Regions from separate parts of the Burkholderia mycopellens genome, predicted to be linked through region 1. Evidence: riboswitches for the same ligand, from Rfam matches in the RefSeq annotation. Region 1 holds a riboswitch; each other region holds the start of a gene.
What was found. Region 1 has a riboswitch for cobalamin ahead of ACPTTC_RS14345 (FecCD family ABC transporter permease). Riboswitches for the same ligand answer to the same signal wherever they lie in the genome.

Region 2: another riboswitch for cobalamin. It lies ahead of ACPTTC_RS20130 (CbtB domain-containing protein); the one in region 1 lies ahead of ACPTTC_RS14345 (FecCD family ABC transporter permease).
Region 3: another riboswitch for cobalamin. It lies ahead of cobA (uroporphyrinogen-III C-methyltransferase); the one in region 1 lies ahead of ACPTTC_RS14345 (FecCD family ABC transporter permease).

The regions. Positions count from the first base shown of each region.
Region 1 covers NZ_OZ183802.1:3,091,307-3,093,559, forward strand. The annotation lists gene ACPTTC_RS14345 (FecCD family ABC transporter permease) at 1-959, opposite strand, end outside; cobalamin riboswitch at 1,119-1,369, opposite strand; gene ACPTTC_RS14350 (ATPase) at 1,524-1,874, shown strand; gene ACPTTC_RS14355 (cell division protein ZapA) at 1,871-2,185, shown strand.
Region 2 covers NZ_OZ183803.1:394,600-396,852, reverse strand. The annotation lists gene ACPTTC_RS20140 (LysR family transcriptional regulator) at 1-44, shown strand, start outside; gene ACPTTC_RS20135 (CbtA family protein) at 67-789, opposite strand; gene ACPTTC_RS20130 (CbtB domain-containing protein) at 803-1,012, opposite strand; cobalamin riboswitch at 1,046-1,183, opposite strand; gene ACPTTC_RS20125 (histidine phosphatase family protein) at 1,233-1,820, shown strand; gene ACPTTC_RS20120 (inorganic phosphate transporter) at 2,007-2,253, shown strand, end outside.
Region 3 covers NZ_OZ183802.1:2,047,794-2,050,046, reverse strand. The annotation lists cobalamin riboswitch at 236-501, opposite strand; cobalamin riboswitch at 615-851, shown strand; gene cobA (uroporphyrinogen-III C-methyltransferase) at 1,022-1,771, shown strand; gene ACPTTC_RS09435 (cobalamin biosynthesis protein) at 1,768-2,145, shown strand; gene cobO (cob(I)yrinic acid a,c-diamide adenosyltransferase) at 2,184-2,253, shown strand, end outside.

The sequences.
Region 1 (2,253 bases):
GGCACGCCGATCAGCGCGGTCATCACGCCGACCGGCAGTTGCGCGGGCGCGATCACGGTACGCGCGAGCAGGTCGGCCGCCATCACGCCGCCGCCGCCCGCGAGCATCGCGGCCGGCAGCAGCATGCGCTGGTCATTGCCGAAGGCGAGCCGCAGCGCATGCGGCACGACGAGGCCGACGAAACCGATCGTGCCGGCCGTCGTCACCGCGGCCGCGGCGGCCAGCGACGCGACGAGATAGATCCGCACGCGCAGGCGCGCAACGGGCACGCCGAGCGCGAGCGCGGTCGCATCGCCGCGCAGCAGCACGTTCAGTTGCGGCGCGGCCGGCAGCGCGACGCATGCGGCCAGCAACAGCGCCCCCCAAGCGAACCACGGCGCGGTCACGCCGTTCAGGTCGCCGGTCAGCCAGAAGATGATCCCGCGCAGCCGTGCATCGGGCGCGAGCGACAGCAGCAGCGTGACGAGTGCGCCCCACCCCGCCGCGATCACGACGCCCGTGAGCAGCAGCCGCGGCGACGCATCGCGCGCTTCGCCGCGCCACAGCTCGCGGCGTGCGAGACCGAGCACGAGCGCGACCGACACGAGCGAACCGGCGAACGCCGACGCATCGACGAGCCACCACGCGCCGCCCGCGATCATCGCGACGAGCGCGAAGCCGGCCGCGCCACCCGACACGCCGAGTACGTACGGCTCCGCGAGCGGATTGCGCAACAACACCTGCAGCAGTGCACCGGCCAGCGCGAGCAGCGCGCCGCATGCGAAGCCGGCGAGCGCGCGCGGCAGGCGCAACGTGCGGACGATATCGGCGAACAGCGCGTCGCCGCCATGCGGCACGAGCGACGCGAGCGCCTGCCATGGCGACATCGGCACGCTGCCGATCGACAGCGACGCGACGAACAGCAACGCGACCGCCGCGGCCAGCGCGGCCCAGATCGCGGTGGCGCGCGCGGCGCTCATGCCGCGCACGGCGCCGCACACGACGTGCGGCGCCCCCGCTTGCGGCCGCCGGCCGGTCGTGACGTAAGCGCCGCGCGGACGATTGGGGTCAGCATCGAAGAAGGTTCCGTGAAGCGTTGCGCGCCCCGCCTCCCCGCAGGCCGCGCGTCACGAAGCCCGTGCGGGCTCCCCGTCTCGGCCGGTATCCGGGCTGGCGGCGGTCCGGCTCGCCTTCCCGCGCGATGACGCGCAGTGGCCCGCGTCCGCATGCAAGACTTGCACGCGAAACGCGCTTGAGCCGGCCTGCGTCACGGGACGCGGCCGCTTACCGTTGCGGGGGCAGCGCAGGTTGGCGGGCTTCCGGCGCCCGCGCCCTGCTTCCCGTTTAACCGCGCGTTCCACGCGCGAGCACCGAGGCGGCGCCAGTTTAGGAGCGGGTCGCGCGAGCGTCAAGGAAGCGTCCGGACGTGCACGGGACGCGCCGATTCGCGGCAAGAAGCAGGGGTGTTACGACTGGAAACGTTACAGATGTCGGATTGCGCGTTATTCCGCGCTAAAATGCTGGGTCTTTAGAGGACGCAGCAAATGCTCAACGAACTCGAAACCCTATCTCAAAATATTGGCCGTCTGATTTCGCTGAACAAGCGCTATCACTCGGAACGGCTCGCGCTCGAGGAGCAGGTCGCGCAATTGCGCGCGGATGCGGACGCTGTCCGCGCGGAACTCGCGCAACTGCGCGATGAACGCAATGCACTTGCGGCCGAGCGTGACACGCTGTCAGCAAAGATCGACGACGCCCAGGTGAAACTGAACGCGATTCTCGAAAAGCTGCCACGCTCGAAAAGTGCGGAGCAAGCCGACAACCAGCTCGACCTGCTGGATGGGCAGGCGCGTACGGATGGCGATGACGCGGCCAGCCACGGAGAACATGCATGAGCACCAAGCAGATCGAAGTCTCGATTCTCGGTCAGGCCTATCGGCTCGCCTGCTCGGCCGAGACCGAAGCGGCACTGCTCGAAGCGGTCGCGCGGGTCGATGCCGAAATGTCGAAAATCCGCTCGAACAGCTCGGTACGCGGCACCGATCGCATCGCCGTGATGGCGGCGCTGTCGCTCGCATCCGAATTGCTGCGGCTGCAAACGAGCGTGCGGCACGGTGAAGCATTTCCGGCGGAGGAAATCCGTCGTACAATGCACCAGATGAATGAACAGCTCGGCGCGGTGCTCGCACAGCACGAGACGCAGTAACGTTTTAATCGATGCGTCGATTCCCCTTGATCTCGGCGATCAACGGTGGTCAAATTGGCGCATCGAAT
Region 2 (2,253 bases), on a different replicon from region 1:
TGGCGCGCGAATCGACGAAGAGCGCGCCGCGCATGCTGCGCTAGGCGCCCCCCGTTGCCATGCGCGTCAGGCGGCGCGCATGCCGAAGCGTTCGCCGCGCTCGACCCATGCGCCGAACAGCAGGCCGATCGTCGTCCACATGATCACCTGCATGCCGATCGCCGCGGCGCGGAACTTCCACAGGACGACTGCCGGGAAGGCAGCCGGCACCTCGTTGATCGACGGCAGCCCGAGCTGCACGGCCGCGATGATCGCGATGAACACGAGCCCCGCGACGATCGACGCGTTCCATTGCCCGAGCTTCGCCAGCAGGTGGCGGCGCACGTTGACCGAGAACACCATCGTCGCGATCGAGATCGCGATCATCAGGAAAAACAAGCCCGTTCGATAGCCGATCGTGTCGGGGTCGCCGACCGACGGCGGATTGGCCGGGTACTTGATGTTCGGCACGATCACGAGCGCGATGAACGCCGCCAGCGCGAGCCACGCGGCCAGCGGCCGCGCCGGGAGGCGGCTGCCTCGGCCATAGGCATACGCAAAGACCAGCGAGAACAGCCCGCCGAAGGCCGCGCCGTACGTGACGACGCCGGTCAGCAAGCCGATGCCGGCCTGCGTGTGGCGGCTTACCAGCTCGGGTTCCGGCGCGTCGCCCTTGGCGGCGTCGAGTTTTTCTTCAAAGGAGATTGCCTGATCGACTTGCGGTTCGCCGACGATCTTGGCGAAACCGAACGTCAGGAGGCCTGCGGCGATGCCTGCGAGCATCCCGCGCATGAGCAGCTTTCCGACCATCGTGTACTCCGCGTCAGTGGCAGGGGAAGCCGAGCAGATGGCGGCCGTCGTGGACGAACTCGTGGACGTACATGCCCGGCACGAGCGACGTTGCCCCCTGTTCCGCGCCGACGAAATAAATCGCGAGCAACAGGATCAGGCCGACGAACACGGCCCACGGCAACAGTTCACGGACGGGGATGGGCGCCGGCACGACCGCCGGCTTCAGCACTGCTTCGCTCATGGATGCACCTCAGGGGAATCGCGCCCCGACAAATGTTGGATGGGTACGAAGGCAGGTCTGGCTTCCGGGATCATGGATCACCGGTTACAGTGGCGCGACCGCGCCGGAATTGAACCGGCTTCCGCGTTTCGTATCGGGCGAATTGTACGCGCGAACGTTCGCGTATTGAAGCGGCGCCAGGTGAACGAACACCCCCGTCCCGGATCATCCGAAAAACGACATGAACCAGCATGCCTCGCTGCGCCTGATCGCACACGCATCGACCCGGGCGATGCGTACCGGCGCGTTTCCCGACGACGATCCGCTCGACGCGCACGGGCTCGCCGAAGCCGCGGCGCGGCGCGACCGGTGGACAGGCATCACCGGCGCGCTCGTGCTGTGCAGCCCGGCCCGCTGTGCGGTGCAGACCGCCGATGCGCTCGGCCTGCATGCCGACATCGATGACGCACTGCGTGACATCGACTACCGAAACTGGCGCGGCAAGCGGCTGCACGACCTCGCGCGCGACTTTCCTGACGAACTGGGCGCGTGGATCGGCAATCCGTCCGCGTCGCCGCACGGCGGTGAATCGTTCGACGCAGCGATACGCCGCGTCGGCACATGGTTGAACGCGCTGCAACACCACCGCGACATCGTCGCCATCACGCACGCGCCGATCGTTCGCGCGGCCATCGCGCATGCGCTGCGGATGGATCCCGACGCGGCAACCCGCATCGACGTCGCACCGCTGTCGTGCACGACATTCGCCGCATCACCGCACGGATGGATGTTGATCGCCGACGACGATCGGCGCGACACCGCCACATAGCCTCCTGCCGTGTTGCGTTCGCGATATCGACCACGACACAAGCCGACGTGTCGTGTCGCAATCGCACTTGCATGGCAACGCTCACCTTACGTCACTGTAAGACACACCGTTCGCACTCCCTGCTGTCATCAAACTGACTGCTAGCCGAAGCTAGGATCGGACGCGGTTCCCTTACGAGACACCGTCATGAATCAACCTGCTTCGTCTGCCCCGAACAATTCGGGTTCCGTCGAGCGCACCAGGCAGCTCGGCTTGGCCGTCTTCCTGCTGGTGCTCGCGATCGGTGCGATCTATATCGCCACGCACCTGATCGACGATCTGTCGCCGATGCGCGAAGGATCGCTGTTCCCGTACCTGATGCTCGGCGCCGCGCTGCTGATCGCGCTCGGCTTCGAATTCGTCAACGGTTTCCACGACACCGCGAACGCGGTGG
Region 3 (2,253 bases), 1.0 Mb from region 1:
GATCCGCACGGACAGTCGCGGGGCGGGCGGAACGACGAATCGGACATGGTGCTTCCTTGCGAACGGTCGACATCGTGAATGCCAACACGGCTGCCGCCGGCCCGGCTCGCGCAGCCGGCCGTTCCCCGCGACGGCCGGCGCGGGTTCGCGCATGGGCAGATCGGCGGAGGAAGCGGGCAACATGCGGGCGTCGGGCCTGCTGCGGCCGTGGACGATGCGCCGCCTCCCCGCGGCGCTGAACCCCAATGTTTAGGCCGGTATCCGGGCTGACGAACACGCCGCTTCGCCTTCCCGGATGCGCGCGGCATCCAGTGGCGGTCGTCCGCATGCGCGCGGCATGCGGCGAAGCGGCGTTGCGTGGCGCTTGCGCGCGACGCGTTCGCTTACCGTTGCGGGGGCAGCACAGGTTGGCTCGACTGCGGCGCAGGCGGGCGCCCTGTTTCCCGTTTAACTGCGCGCACCGGAGCGGCGCGCGCGAGCACCAAAACGCGTGCGAGTGTAGGCGGCGGTGCGGGGAGCGTCAAGGCGAAGCGGGCCGCCCGGCCCGGTTGCGGATGGCCGGCGCGCAGGGCTGGAAGCCGTGCGCGGCGGTTCGTTCGGGTGGATCGCTGTGCTATCGTAGCGCCGCGTTCGGTGCTCGCATGCGCATTCCGCGCCTGCAGTTAAACGGGAAACAGGAGGCGGCCTGCCGCCCGGCCTGTGCTGTCCCCGCAACGGTACGCCGCCCGCGCGACGCGCTTCCCCGCGCACGCGCCCATGCCGCCCACGATGCCACTGCCCTTCAGCCGGGCGGGAAGGCTGCGGTCTGGCAAGCGGCCAGCCCGGATACCGGCCGACGCAAGGGGCGAGCCCGACGCTCGCCGAACGCCCGATCCGCGGGGGACGGATGGGGTGCGCATTCCGCCCGCGTCCGCGCGGGCTTCGTTCGATCCGCCATGCGTGACCTGTCTGCCGGCCGCCGCCGCGCCGCCCGCCTGCCCTGTTCCACTGTTTCGACACGGTGCGCGCCGTGCCGCGCCCGATGAGCCGCGCGTGGCTCGTCGGCGCCGGCCCCGGCGACGCCGACCTGCTGACGCTCAAGGCCGTCCACGCGATCGGCGCGGCGGACGTGCTGCTCGTCGACGATCTCGTGAATCCCGACGTACTGCGCCATGCGCGTGCCGATGCGCACATCGAGCACGTCGGCAAGCGCGGCGGCCATGCGTCGACGCCGCAGGCGGCGATCGTCGCTGCGATGCTCGCTCATCTGCGCGCGGGCCGCAGCGTCGCGCGGCTCAAGGGCGGCGATCCGTTCGTGTTCGGCCGCGGCGGCGAGGAACTGGCCGCGCTCGGCGCGGCGGGATTCCCGGTCGAAGTCGTGAACGGCGTCACCGCGGGTATCGCCGCGCCGGCCGCCATCGGCATCCCGGTCACGCAGCGCGGCGACGCGCAGGGCGTGATCTTCGTCACGGGCCACGGCGCGGGCGCCGACGAGCCCGACTGGCACGCGCTCGCGGCCACGCGCATGACGATCGTCATCTATATGGGCATCCGCCGGCTCGACGCGATTGCAACCGCGCTGCGCGAAGGCGGCCTGCCCGGCGATACGCCGTGCGCGGCGATCGAGCATGCGACGCGCCCCGAACAGCGGCACGCGCTCGCGACGCTCGATACGCTCGTCGAACGCGTCGGCGCGACCGGCATCGGTTCGCCTGCGATCGTCGTGATCGGGCGCGTCGCGGCGTTCGCCGACGCTCCCGCGGTACGTGCCGCGCTCGGCGGCGGCGCATGATGCGCGTCGCGCTCGGCATCGGTTTCCGTGCGGGCGCAACGGCCGCGCAACTCGATGCCGCAATCCGCGCGGCGCTGACGCTGTACCCGGCCGCCGAACCAGCGCTCGTTGCCACGCTCGCCGACAAGGCGCGTGCCCGCGCGCTGCGCACGCTGTGCGCGCGACGCGGCTGGCCGCTCGTCGCGTTCGACGCGGCGCACCTCGCGCGCCGTCCCGAACTGGCCGCGAGCGGCCCGTCGGATGCCGCGCTCGCCCGCTTCGGCGTCGCGGGCGTGGCCGAGCCGTGCGCGCGGCTCGCGGCGCCGCACGGCCGGCTGCTGGGCCCCAAATCCATCCGGGACGGTGTGACGGTCGCACTCGCCGGCCCGCTCTGAACCCTTTTGTTTCGCTTTCTTTCGACAGGACGAATCCGATGAAAACCGACGCCGAATCCCATCAACGGATGACCGAACGCCGCCGCGCGGGCCACGAGAAGAAGCAGG